3 regions of the Blautia sp. AF32-4BH genome follow, and region 2 is predicted to be linked to each of the others. Evidence: a T-box and tRNA genes for the amino acid it is inferred to sense, from the RefSeq annotation. Region 2 holds a T-box; the other regions hold tRNA genes.
The links. A T-box is a leader RNA that pairs with one kind of tRNA and senses whether it is charged. The one in region 2 lies ahead of DWZ44_RS11570 (valine--tRNA ligase), so its partner is inferred to be a tRNA-Val.

Region 1 (4,034 bases), on a different contig from region 2:
AATTCAGAATCCGCCGGCAGTTCCCGCAGAATCTTGTGGAACTGACCGCCGCAGCGCTCCATTTCTCCTAACACCTGGTCGATCCATTCACCCTTTGTATGCCAGTTTTCTCTGGTGAACTCAATATCCGAAGGACAGACAAAAAACTCTGTCTCCGGGTAGACAAGCTGGTAATACAGAATACACCGTCTCGCATGGAGATTCCGGCAGCAGAGGATCGCTTTTTTTACCTTGATGCCCGCCGCATCTGTCACTTCCCGTGACCGCAGTGCATTTTCATACGTATACGTCGCCTGGTCTTCGCGCAGAATCGCTTTCTCCGGCACGCCGTTTTTCTGCAGTACCGTCCGCAGAAACTCCCACTCGGTTTCATAGTTCCCGCCGTACTGCTCCGCAAGATCCTGTACACCGGCGAAATGCCCGAGCACAGTACTGTATCTTCCCGACGGAAGCACATACGGCGCAAATCCTTCTTTCCAGAGTTCTGCCGCGTGCGCCGCCATCTGCGGATATCCGTTTCCCGGCACAAAAATCACATCGGCTTTCTGCGGCTCATCCTTCACGAAAATATAGTCCGTAAAGTAGTTTAAAAACTTCTCATACATGAAATGTTACCACTCTTTAAAGCCCATGAGGCACTCTACGACATATGCCATATCCTGTTCAGACAGGCTGTAGAACATCGGCAGACGCATCAGGCGCTCGCTCTCTTTTGTTGTGTATTTGTCCTCTCCGTGGAAAACACCGAACTTCTGTCCGGCCGGGGAGGTATGGAGCGGAACGTAATGGAAGACACACATCACACCGCGCTCTTTCATATAGTTGATCAGTTTTGTACGCACTTCCAGATTTCTTGCCTTGATGAAGTACATATGTGCATTATGTACACAGCCTTCCGGCACAACCGGCTGCTCGATCTTTCCAGCCTCAGCCAGCGGACGGAGCTGCTCATGGTAATAGTTGTAGATGGCCATCCGCTTTCTGTCGATTTTCTCATGTTCCTCGAGTTCTGCAAGCAGGTAAGCCGCATTCATATCACTCGGCAGATAGGAGGAACCGTAGTCGATCCAGGTATATTTGTCGATCTGTCCGCGGAAAAACTTGCTGCGGTTCGTTCCCTTTTCACGAAGGATCTCTGCTTTTTCCAGATAATTCTCATCCTGGAACAGCAGCGCGCCGCCCTCTCCCATCGTATAGTTTTTCGTCTCATGGAAGCTGTAGCAGCCAAAATCGCCGATCGTTCCAAGGGCTTTTCCCTTGTAGTACGCGCTCACGCCCTGTGCCGCATCCTCTACAACCTTCAGGTTATGGCGTTTTGCAATATCCATGATGGTATCCATTTCACAGGCAACGCCCGCATAGTGAACCGGAACAATCGCTTTTGTTTTTTCGGTGATAGCATCCTCAATCTTGGTCTCGTCGATGTTCATCGTATCCGGACGGATATCCACGTAGACGATTTTTGCTCCGCGCAGAACGAAGGCATCTGCAGTGGAAACAAACGTGTAGGACGGCATGATCACTTCGTCGCCCGGCTGAATCTCAGACAGGTAAGCTGCCATTTCCAGTGCATGGGTGCAGGATGTCGTAAGCATCGCATGTTTTACGTTGAAATTGTCCTGCATCCAGGCAGAACATTTCTTCGTAAAAGGACCGTCGCCGCACAGCTTGTTGTTTTCCTCTGCCGCCTGGCGGATGTATTCCAGTTCTGTTCCAATAAAAGGTGGTTTATTAAACTCTATCATTGTTTTTTCCTTATCTTTCTTCTATCCATTACTGTTTTATTTACTTTCAGAGCCCAAAACAAGCTCTTAGGTAGTCTTATTTTCTCACAAATCCCTGTGGATTTCAAGACACGATTTTGACATGACAGCCATATCATCATACTGTCCATAAAGCCAAAAGAACCCTTGATTTCTCAAGGGTTCCATAAGTAGCGAGAGGGGGATTCGAACCCTCGACACCGCGGGTATGAACCGCGTGCTCTAGCCAACTGAGCTATCTCGCCATATTCATTTTCAACACCGTTTTTCATAAAATATGGGGCCTATAGGGCTCGAACCTATGACCCTCTGCTTGTAAGGCAGATGCTCTCCCAGCTGAGCTAAGACCCCACATCAGTGTTTTATCTGTTGGCTTTTTATCTGTATCACCAACCGACTTCGTTAGTATAGCATTCCACCCGCCAAATGTCAACACTAATTTTCAAATTTTTTCGATTTTTTCAACTTTTTCTCCCGCCACTCTTTCAGGTACTGCTCCTGTTCCAGATCTTCCCGTTCTTTCTCCCATCCTGCCGCCCGGCAGAGCGTCCATGCAAGCAGAAGAAATACGGCAAAAATCCCCGCCAGACAAACGATTCCCATCTTTTCCGACCGCCTTTCCTGTTCTGATTCTGCTAAAAAGCAAAGGATCTCCTTACTATTGTATCCGGAACGGCGGCGCTTTATTCCCTTTTCTGAATAAAAAGACAAAGCCGCCAGATTTCCCTTTCACCGGGATTCTGGCGGCTCCATTTTACTCAAAATTAAAATTCACATTCACGTTACGCTTCGTCAATCGCTTTTCCAATATCATGGCGGTAATATTTATTGTCAAAGTCAACCCATTCAACAGCCTTATATGCATTCGCACGTGCCTCTTTCAGGGTATCGCCAAGTGCTGTCACGCCGAGTACACGGCCTCCGTTCGTCACGATCTCGCCGTCCTTGAACTTCGTTCCGGCGTGGAAGCAGTAGTAGCCCTCATGCTCTTTGAACGTCTCGAGTCCGCGGATCGGGAATCCTTTTTCGTAGGAAACCGGATAACCGTTCGAAGCCAGTACGATGCAGACACACGCATTATCTGCAAACTGCAGGTCGATCTGGTCGAGAGTTCCGTCGATGCAGGCTTCAAATACATCAATGATGTCTGTCTTCATACGAGGAAGCACAACCTGTGCCTCCGGATCGCCGAAGCGGGCATTGTACTCGAGCACCTTCGGTCCGTCCGGTGTCAGCATCAGTCCGAAGAAGATAACTCCCTTAAACGGTCTTCCCTCGGCTGCCATCGCATCTACGGTCGGCTGATAGATATATTTCTTACAGAACTTATCCACTTCTTCGGTATAAAACGGACTCGGGGAGAAGTTGCCCATACCGCCGGTGTTCAGGCCGGTGTCGCCGTCTCCTGCTCTCTTGTGATCCTGTGCGGAACTCATCGTCTTGATCGTCTTTCCATCCACAAAGGAGAGAACGGAAACCTCACGCCCCGTCATAAACTCCTCGATGACCATCTCGTTTCCGGCACTGCCGAATTTCTTGTCGAGCATGATCGTCTTGACGCCCTCTTTTGCTTCCTCTAAGGTGTTGCAGATCAGAACGCCTTTTCCAAGCGCCAGACCGTCGGCTTTCAGTACGATCGGGAATTTTGCGGTTTCCAGATACTTCTCTGCCGCCTCCGGATCGGAGAATGTCTCGTATGCCGCCGTCGGGATATGGTATTTTTTCATCAGGTCTTTGGAGAACGCTTTCGATCCTTCCAGTATTGCCGCATTCTTTCTTGGTCCGAATACGCGCAGTCCCTCTGCCTCAAACGCATCGACAACACCGCCGACCAGCGGATCATCCATGCCGATGACGGTCAGGTCAATCTCTTTTTCTTTCGCAAAAGCAACGAGCTTGTCAAACTCCATCGCTGCAATATCGACACACTCTGCGTACTCCGCAATTCCTGCGTTTCCAGGAGCGCAGTAAATCTTGTCTACCTTCGGGCTCTGTGCCACCTTCCAGGCAATCGCATGCTCTCTTCCGCCGCTTCCTACAATCAGTACTTTCATCGCTCTTACTCCTTTATCTTTACGTGTCCGTCTTCTACCGTTACCTTTCCATTTGCAATCAGATCAATCGCACGCGGCATGATGACCCACTCGGCCTCTTCCATGACGCGCTGCTGCAGTGCCTTCGGTGTATCGCCCTCGTGCACTTCGACTGCCTTCTGCAGAATAATCGGGCCGGTGTCTGTTCCGCCGTCCACAAAATGAACCGTCGCTCCCG
Region 2 (4,034 bases):
CCTCCTCTTTTTCGAGACGGGCGATCTCTTTTTCGAGGTCAACCAGCTCGGCAAACGGAATATAAATCGTTGCCTGCGGGATCACTGCAGATACCGCATCGTCTGCAATGCCGGCTTTATCTGCCTGTACGTGAACTTCGCTTGCTCCTGCCAGAGTTCCGAAGAATACAGCACCATTTTTGAAGGTTTCCTGTACAGCAGCATCTTCGGTTACAACGAATACGCTTGCTTTCTTTGACGGCGGTACATTCATGCTGGTGCGTACACCACGGATGCTTCTTACGGCCTCTTTCATCATCTCAACAGCTGCCTCATCCTCTGCGTATGCAAAGTCTTCGGTCTCTTTCGGCCATGCAGCGATCATGATGGAATCCTCTTCCGGATTCAGCGTGCAGTAGATTTCCTCTGTGATGAACGGCATGAACGGATGCAGCAGTTTCAGTGCATTGCCGAGAACGGTTTTTAAGGTCCACAGTGCAGCGCCCTTCGTCTCGTCGGTCTCGCTGTACAGACGCGGTTTTACCATCTCGATGTACCAGTCGCAGAACTCCTCCCATATGAAGTCGTAAACTTTCTGTACGGCGATGCCGAGCTCGTAGCGGTCCATGTTGTCCGTTACTTCCGTTGCCAGCGTGTTTACCTTAGAAAGAATCCATTTATCTGCCAGTGTCAGTTTGTCTTTTGGCATTTCAGACGGAACTTCTGCTTTTTCCAGGTTCATCATGATGAAACGGGAAGCGTTCCATACTTTGTTTGCGAAGTTACGGCTGGCTTCTACACGCTCCCAGTAGAAACGCATATCGTTTCCAGGTGCATTACCGGTCATCAAAGTCAGACGGAGAGCATCTGCACCGTATTTGTCAATGACTTCGAGCGGATCGATACCGTTTCCGAGGGATTTACTCATCTTGCGTCCCTGGGAGTCACGAACGAGTCCGTGAATCAGTACGTGGTGGAACGGAACCTGTTTGGTCTGCTCCAGTGCGGAGAATACCATACGGATAACCCAGAAGAAAATGATGTCATATCCGGTTACGAGAACATCCGTCGGATAGAAGTAATCAAATTCCGGTGTTTTCTCCGGCCATCCTAACGTGGAGAACGGCCACAGAGCAGAACTGAACCAGGTGTCCAGGGTATCCGGGTCCTGAGTGAGATGGGTGCTGCCGCATTTCGGGCATTTTTCCGGCATTCCGCCTCTTACAACCGTGATCTCGCCACAGTCATCACAGGTATAGGCCGGGATACGATGACCCCACCAGAGCTGACGGGAAATACACCAGTCGTGGATATTGTTCAGCCAGTTCTGATAAATCTTGCTGAAACGATCCGGGATGAAGTTTACTTCCCCGTTCTTCTCTGCTTCGCTGGCAGCGGCAGCCATATCCGCCATTTTTACAAACCACTGTGGTTTGATCATCGGCTCTACGGTTGTCTTACATCTGTCGTGGGTTCCTACGTTGTGAACGTGATCCACTACTTTTACAAGAAGGCCAAGCTTCTCGAGATCCTCTACCATGGCTTTTCTTGCCTCGTAGCGGTCCATGCCGGCGTATTTGCCGCACTTGTTGTTCATGGTTCCGTCATCGTTTAAGATGTTGATCTCTTCGAGGTTGTGGCGTTTTCCTACCTCAAAATCGTTCGGGTCGTGTGCCGGTGTGATTTTTACGCATCCGGTTCCGAACTCTTTGTCTACGTAAGCATCTGCGATAACCGGGATCTCACGGTCGGTCAGCGGAAGCTTCAGCATTTTTCCTACAATATCTGTATATCTTTCATCCTCCGGATTGACAGCTACGGCAGTATCGCCGAGCAGAGTCTCCGGACGGGTCGTTGCGATTTCTACGAAGCGGCCTTCTTCTCCAACTACCGGGTAGTTGATGTGCCAGAAGTGGCCTGCCTGCTCCTGATATTCAACCTCTGCATCGGAGATGGAAGTCTGGCATACCGGGCACCAGTTGATGATGCGGCTTCCTTTGTAGATCCATCCTTTTTCATACAGACGGCAGAATACTTCTTCTACGGCTTTGGAGCATCCCTCGTCCATGGTGAAGCGTTCTCTCTCCCAGTCTGCGGAGGAGCCGATCTTTCTTAACTGGCTGTTGATGCGTCCGCCGTACTCTTTTTTCCACTCCCAGCAATGCTCCAGGAATTTTTCGCGTCCGATTTCATCTTTGTCGATGCCCTGCTCTTTGAGCATATTGGTAACCTTTACCTCGGTTGCAATCGCCGCATGGTCGGTTCCCGGCTGCCAGAGGACTTCATATCCCTCCATCCGTTTGAAACGGCAGAGAATATCCTGCATGGTGTTGTCGAGTGCATGGCCCATGTGAAGCTGTCCGGTTACGTTCGGAGGCGGCATCATAATGGTAAACGGTTTTTTGTTCGGGTTTACAGTGGCGTGGAAATATCCTTTATCCAGCCATTTCTGATACAGTCTGTCCTCGAGTCCTTTCGGATCGTAGGTCTTTGCGAGTTCTTTGCTCATGAGATCCTCCTTTTATGTTTGGTGTATTGTGGTATTTATTCCCGCAGAGGCTTGTCTTAAATCAAAAACGCCCTTCACATACACATAACATGCATGCAAAGGGCGAAAATTCCGCGGTACCACCTTAATTTGTATCTCGTTTCGGAGTCTGTAACGTGACTCATGCGTGAGAACCTAATCATCACATCTTCTGTGCTTTTCAGCTCTCCGGTTCAGAAGCTACCTTCCATGACCACCTTCCCGGACAGCCTTTCAGCCGGTGAACCGTCCTCTCTTTTGGGGCCTGCCATGTACTCCTCTTCCTCATAACCTTTTCTTTTTCTGTTGGAATAGAAACTGCATTTATCATAATCGCGTTTTTTTATTTTGTCAAGCCGCCGCGGGCAAAAACCTTTCTTCTTATGGAAGTTTTAAGATTTCACGCGCTTATTTTCGGTGAATCCGCGATGCACAGTACTGCATTTCTGCGCGGCCGTACGACGCGTAGCGGACCTGTTCTTTCGAAAACGGCTTCGCATTGCTTGGCCGTCCTAGGTTTTCGCCGTGGATCACCTGATCCACAAGGTCGATGAGATCTGCGAGAACGCCGAGGCTGAGCGGATTGTAAACCGGATGCGCCGTCGATTCAAACACCTGCGTGTGATGACCGCCGAAGAATTTCATGCGGCCGCCCTTTTTCACCAGCCACGCCATCAGACCAACCAGACCATCGTAATACTCTTCCAGGCTCGTTCCGCCCGGCACCTGCATCCAGACACCGCAGCCGCTTCCGATCGCATCTCCGGTGAACAGGTAATTCTGTTTCGTCTCCAGCACGACAACACTGCCCGGCGTATGGCCCGGTGTCTGACAGACGGCCAGCTCTGTGCCGCCGAGCGGAATCACGGAATCGGTACGGATGTCATGAATCTCCTCCCACGGTTTTAATTTTCCCGCTGTCAGTACGCTGAGCGTCTCCGGGTCCATCTTCTTTTCGTCGTGGCACATGTAAACCTCGTTGAACTCATCGATATGATACATGTGATCCGGGTGCGCATGCGTGATAACCAGCAGCAGAGGCTTATCTGTCAACTCCCTTATCACCGGCAGAATCTTTGCGCCTGCTGTGATGCCGGTATCAATCACAGCCGCTTTCTCTTCTCCTTCTACCACATAGAATGACGAATTTCCCGCGTCAAGAATACAGTAAATTTTTTCTCCGATTTCTGTTACCTGAAAACCTTCCATTTTGTAAAACCTCCCTTTTGTTCACCGGAACATACTGAACCCTATGTTAAATAAAATCCCCATAACAATAATAATAACCCAGATCAGAGCTGCAATTCTTGCTTTTGGCGTATGGGACTGTGTTCGGAGCGGCTCAGGAAATTCCCCTTTTTTCTCCCAGTCGGCAATCCGTTTTTTTGCCTCCTCTGCCTGCTCTTCCTTCACATAAACAACGCGTCCCTGATACGGTATTCCAGTTGTAATCTGCAGAATTTCTCCGGCTCCTTCGCTTTTTCCATAAGCCATGATTCCATGACGCTGCAGCATCTTTACCATCTTT
Region 3 (4,034 bases), on a different contig from region 2:
GGAATATGTTACCGTTGTTTTAGGCGGACGGGAGGAAAATCAGGTACTTTTACAGGAAAAATTTGATAAGATTTTTTTCACAGGAAGCGCAGCATCGTGGATAAAAAGACATGGATGGATTTTCCGATCCGCTATCAGCCGTATACAGCAAAAAAGTTGAAACTGATTCGAATATTTTTATACAGCATACCATACAAGGGATAGACATCTCCAAGAAAATTCGATATAAAAGAGGATAGGGAAAAGAAAAGAGGGGACCAATGTGAAGATAACGATCATCAATCCATTTCCGGACGAAGAGGAAGAAATCATCATCAAATGCCGTGTGCTGACGGATGATATCAACCATCTGATCTGCAAACTGAAAAACGGGGATCGGAAAATTACGGGATACGATGCAAAAGGAATTACTCTTCTGGCACTTCCGGATATTTTTTATTTTGAGGCAACGGACAATAAGGTTTTTGCCTATGGACAAAAGAATGTTTATGAAGTTAAAGAAAAACTGTATCAGTTAGAAGAACAGCTGGTGTCTTTTCCATTTATGCGGGCCTCCAAATCCATGATTCTAAATCTGGACAAAATCCGGCATCTGTCGCCTGCTTTTGGCGGCAGATTTGAAGCGTTACTCGAAAATGAGGAAAAAGTGATTATTTCCCGGCAGTATGTGCCGGTTCTGAAAGAACGACTGGGATTGTAGGGAGGCGAAAACAATGATGAATAAAATAAAAATTCTTGCAAATATTTTTTCGAAAATTACCGTGTGCGTTCTGCTTGCATCCGCGATCTATATTACTGTGATGTGCGGTCTGGATGCCCAGATCAGTGTCATGATTCTCTGGCAGATTCTTCTGGTTTCCGCTGTATGCTCCATCCCGATTCTGATGTACCCGGATGAGGAAGGAAAAGAAGTATCCAAACAGGGCATGATTGCACGGCAGATCATCTATTTTATCTATGCCAATTGTGCTGTCCTGGGACTTGGCAGAGCATTCGGATGGTTTTACTTCAGCAAAGCTAAAATGGTCGTGCTGATGGAGGTTTTGATTATTGGAGTTTATGTTACGGTGAATCTGATCGTATATGTAAATGACCATATGGTGGCGGAAAGCATGAACCAGAAACTGAAAGAGATGAGAAAGCGGAAAGATGCATAGAAAAAATAACTTTGGATAGTTAAAGACAGCGTATGCCGGAAGGACATGAAATCGCTGGTATTGTAGAAACAAAAGAAAAAATTTGAAAAATTTCAAAAAATATCGTTGACAAACAGAACAAAGCGTGCTAATATACATATTGTCAGCAGGACGTAAGAACTGCTAGAAAACAGATATGGGGTCTTAGCTCAGCTGGGAGAGCATCTGCCTTACAAGCAGAGGGTCACAGGTTCGAGCCCTGTAGGCCCCATACTTCTAAAAATATAGTATGGCGAGATAGCTCAGTTGGCTAGAGCACGCGGTTCATACCCGCGGTGTCGAGGGTTCGAATCCCCCTCTCGCTACGAAAGAGAGAGCTCCTGCGAAAGCAGGGGCTTTTGTTGTTTTACGTTCGGAGGGGGCTGCCAGTGGCGGGCCCTGCAGATTACAATACCATGGAAAATGACAGGGAGGCGCTTATGAAATTATTCCACTTATCCGATCTCCACATCGGAAAGCGAGTCAATGAATTTTCGATGATCGAGGATCAGAAGTACATTTTGTCGCAGATTCTGCATGCTGCAAAAAGAGAGAGACCAGATGGCGTACTGCTTTCCGGAGATATTTACGACAGTACGATTCCAAGTGCAGAAGCGGTTCAGGTTTTTGATGCGTTTCTGACAGAGCTTTCCACCAATCGGATTCCCACTTTTATCATCAGTGGAAACCATGATTCCGCCGAGCGTCTGGCATTTGGATCCAGCCTGATGGGAAAAAGCGGGATCTATTTTTCAAAGGTATACAATGGAACGATAGAGAAAATTCCGCTGCAGGATGCGTATGGCACGGTGTGGATTCATCTGCTTCCGTTTTTACGGCCTGCGGTGGTGCGTCATGCCCTGCCGGAGCGTGCGGAAGAAGTAATGTGTACAGCGGATGCAGTTCGGATTGCACTGGAACAGGATCTGGTTGATGAACAGGATCGAAATGTGATTCTGGCCCACCAGTTCGTAACCGGGGCAAAACGATGTGATGCAGAAGAACTGCAGGTTGGCGACTTGGATCAGATTCCGGCAGAATTGTTTGAAAAGTTTGATTATGCTGCACTGGGGCACATCCACAGCCCACAGAAGGTGGAAAGAGATACGGTTCGCTATTGCGGTTCGCCGCTGAAATATTCTTTTTCGGAAGCAGGACAGGAAAAAACGATTACGGTGATCGAATTAAAAGAAAAAGGAACGGTGGAGCTTAGAACAATTCCATTAAAGCCCTTGCACGATCTCAGGAAAATCCGGGGGACGTATCTGGAAGTCACGGCAAAAACATTTTATGAGAACAGCGACTGCGAGGATTACCTTCTGGTGACGTTGACGGATGAAGAAGATGTGCCGGATGGAATGGCAAAACTCCGAACGATCTATCCGAACCTGATGCGCCTGGAGTACGATAACAAAAGAACCCGGTCTGCTGCAGACATTGGCACGGCGGAACGAGTGGAGGAAAAATCAGAACTGGAACTGTTCCGGGAATTTTATGAATTACAGAATAATCAGAGCATGACCGCACAGCAGAAAGCGCTGGTGGAAGAATTGTTACGGGGGATGAAGGCATGAAACCAAAGAAATTAGTCATCAGTGCATTCGGACCGTATGCGGACCGGATGGAACTTGATTTTGACCGGCTTGGCGGCGGTCTGTATCTGATTACGGGGGACACCGGCGCGGGAAAAACAACGATTTTTGATGCCATCACGTTTGCGCTTTACGGGGAAGCGAGCGGTGAAATCCGGAAAGGCGAAATGTTCCGCAGTAAGTATGCAAAACCGGAGGTGCGTACCTTCGTAGAGCTTACGTTTACGTATCAGGGAAAGGACTATACGGTAAAGAGAAACCCGGAATATCTGCGCCCGAAGGACCGCGGACAGGGCATGACGATGGAGAAAGCGAATGCAGAACTGATTTTTCCGGATGAGCGGCAGCCGGTTACGAAAACTTCGGAAGTGACAAAGAAAGTGACAGAACTTCTCGGGCTGGATCAGCGTCAGTTCCGACAGATTGCGATGATTGCGCAGGGAGATTTCCAGAAGCTTCTGCTGACAGGAACAGCGGATCGGAGTGAAATTTTCCGGAAAATGTTTCACACAGAGATTTATCAGGAGCTGCAGAAGCGTCTGCGGGAAGCAGCAAAGGAGCGCTGGAAAATATACGATGAAAAGAAACGCAGCATCAGCCAGTATCTGGAAAATGTTGTCTGCCCGGAAGAGGCAGAATGGAAAACAGAGTTTGACCGGCTGAAGAAAAATAAATTCGACGGCCAGGTTATGCGCGGTATGGAACTGCTTGCACGCTGCATCGAATGGGACGATGAGAAATTAAAGGCGCTGCAAGACGAGCAGAGTACGCTAAATGAAGAGATCGAAAAGAAAAACCAGCTTTTGGGAAAAATAAAAGAGCGACAGACGAGACAAAAAGAGAAAGAGCAGAAAGAAAAAGAATGGGAGACTCTGCTTCCGAAGGAAGAAGAAAAGAAAAAGAGAAGTGAGCAGGCAGAGAAAGAGGCAGAGATTTGTAAGCAGTTGGAAGAGCGGATTCGGGAAGAAAAAGTGTGTCTGGAACTGCTGCGAAAAGTGCAGCAGGAGCAAAGTGCAATGACACAGCTGCAAAAGGAACTGCAGGCAGCAACAGAAGCAAAAGAACAGCTTCAGACAGAGCAGGAGCGTGCAAAAAAAGTCCTGGAACAGAAGAAAGCACGGGAAGAACGTCTCTCTGATGCGGAGGTGAAACTTGCACGGACGGAACAAAAAGAAGCGTATGCCGCAGAGCAGATACAGCAGATGGAAGCATACTGCGAGACAATTGCAGGCGCAGTCAAAGAGGAAACGGCAAACAAAGAAGAGGA

Region 1: it encodes a tRNA-Val, which carries the amino acid that the T-box ahead of DWZ44_RS11570 (valine--tRNA ligase) is inferred to sense. The anticodon was not compared.
Region 3: it encodes a tRNA-Val, which carries the amino acid that the T-box ahead of DWZ44_RS11570 (valine--tRNA ligase) is inferred to sense. The anticodon was not compared.

Annotation. Positions count from the first base shown of each region.
Region 1 is NZ_QTVL01000002.1:343,971-348,004, forward strand. Features, by position in the region: gene DWZ44_RS04390 (YdcF family protein) at 1-605, opposite strand, end outside; gene rffA (dTDP-4-amino-4,6-dideoxygalactose transaminase) at 612-1,745, opposite strand; tRNA gene DWZ44_RS04400 (tRNA-Met) at 1,935-2,008, opposite strand; tRNA gene DWZ44_RS04405 (tRNA-Val) at 2,042-2,114, opposite strand; gene DWZ44_RS18140 (hypothetical protein) at 2,199-2,366, opposite strand; gene purD (phosphoribosylamine--glycine ligase) at 2,546-3,817, opposite strand; gene purN (phosphoribosylglycinamide formyltransferase) at 3,823-4,034, opposite strand, start outside.
Region 2 is NZ_QTVL01000008.1:124,859-128,892, reverse strand. Features, by position in the region: gene DWZ44_RS11570 (valine--tRNA ligase) at 1-2,488, opposite strand, end outside; T-box leader at 2,584-2,804, opposite strand; gene DWZ44_RS11565 (MBL fold metallo-hydrolase) at 2,915-3,715, opposite strand; gene DWZ44_RS11560 (putative signal transducing protein) at 3,737-4,034, opposite strand, start outside.
Region 3 is NZ_QTVL01000019.1:18,256-22,289, forward strand. Features, by position in the region: gene DWZ44_RS16185 (aldehyde dehydrogenase family protein) at 1-160, shown strand, start outside; gene DWZ44_RS16190 (LytTR family DNA-binding domain-containing protein) at 263-700, shown strand; gene DWZ44_RS16195 (DUF3021 family protein) at 714-1,157, shown strand; tRNA gene DWZ44_RS16200 (tRNA-Val) at 1,335-1,407, shown strand; tRNA gene DWZ44_RS16205 (tRNA-Met) at 1,428-1,501, shown strand; gene DWZ44_RS16210 (exonuclease SbcCD subunit D) at 1,616-2,749, shown strand; gene DWZ44_RS16215 (SbcC/MukB-like Walker B domain-containing protein) at 2,746-4,034, shown strand, end outside.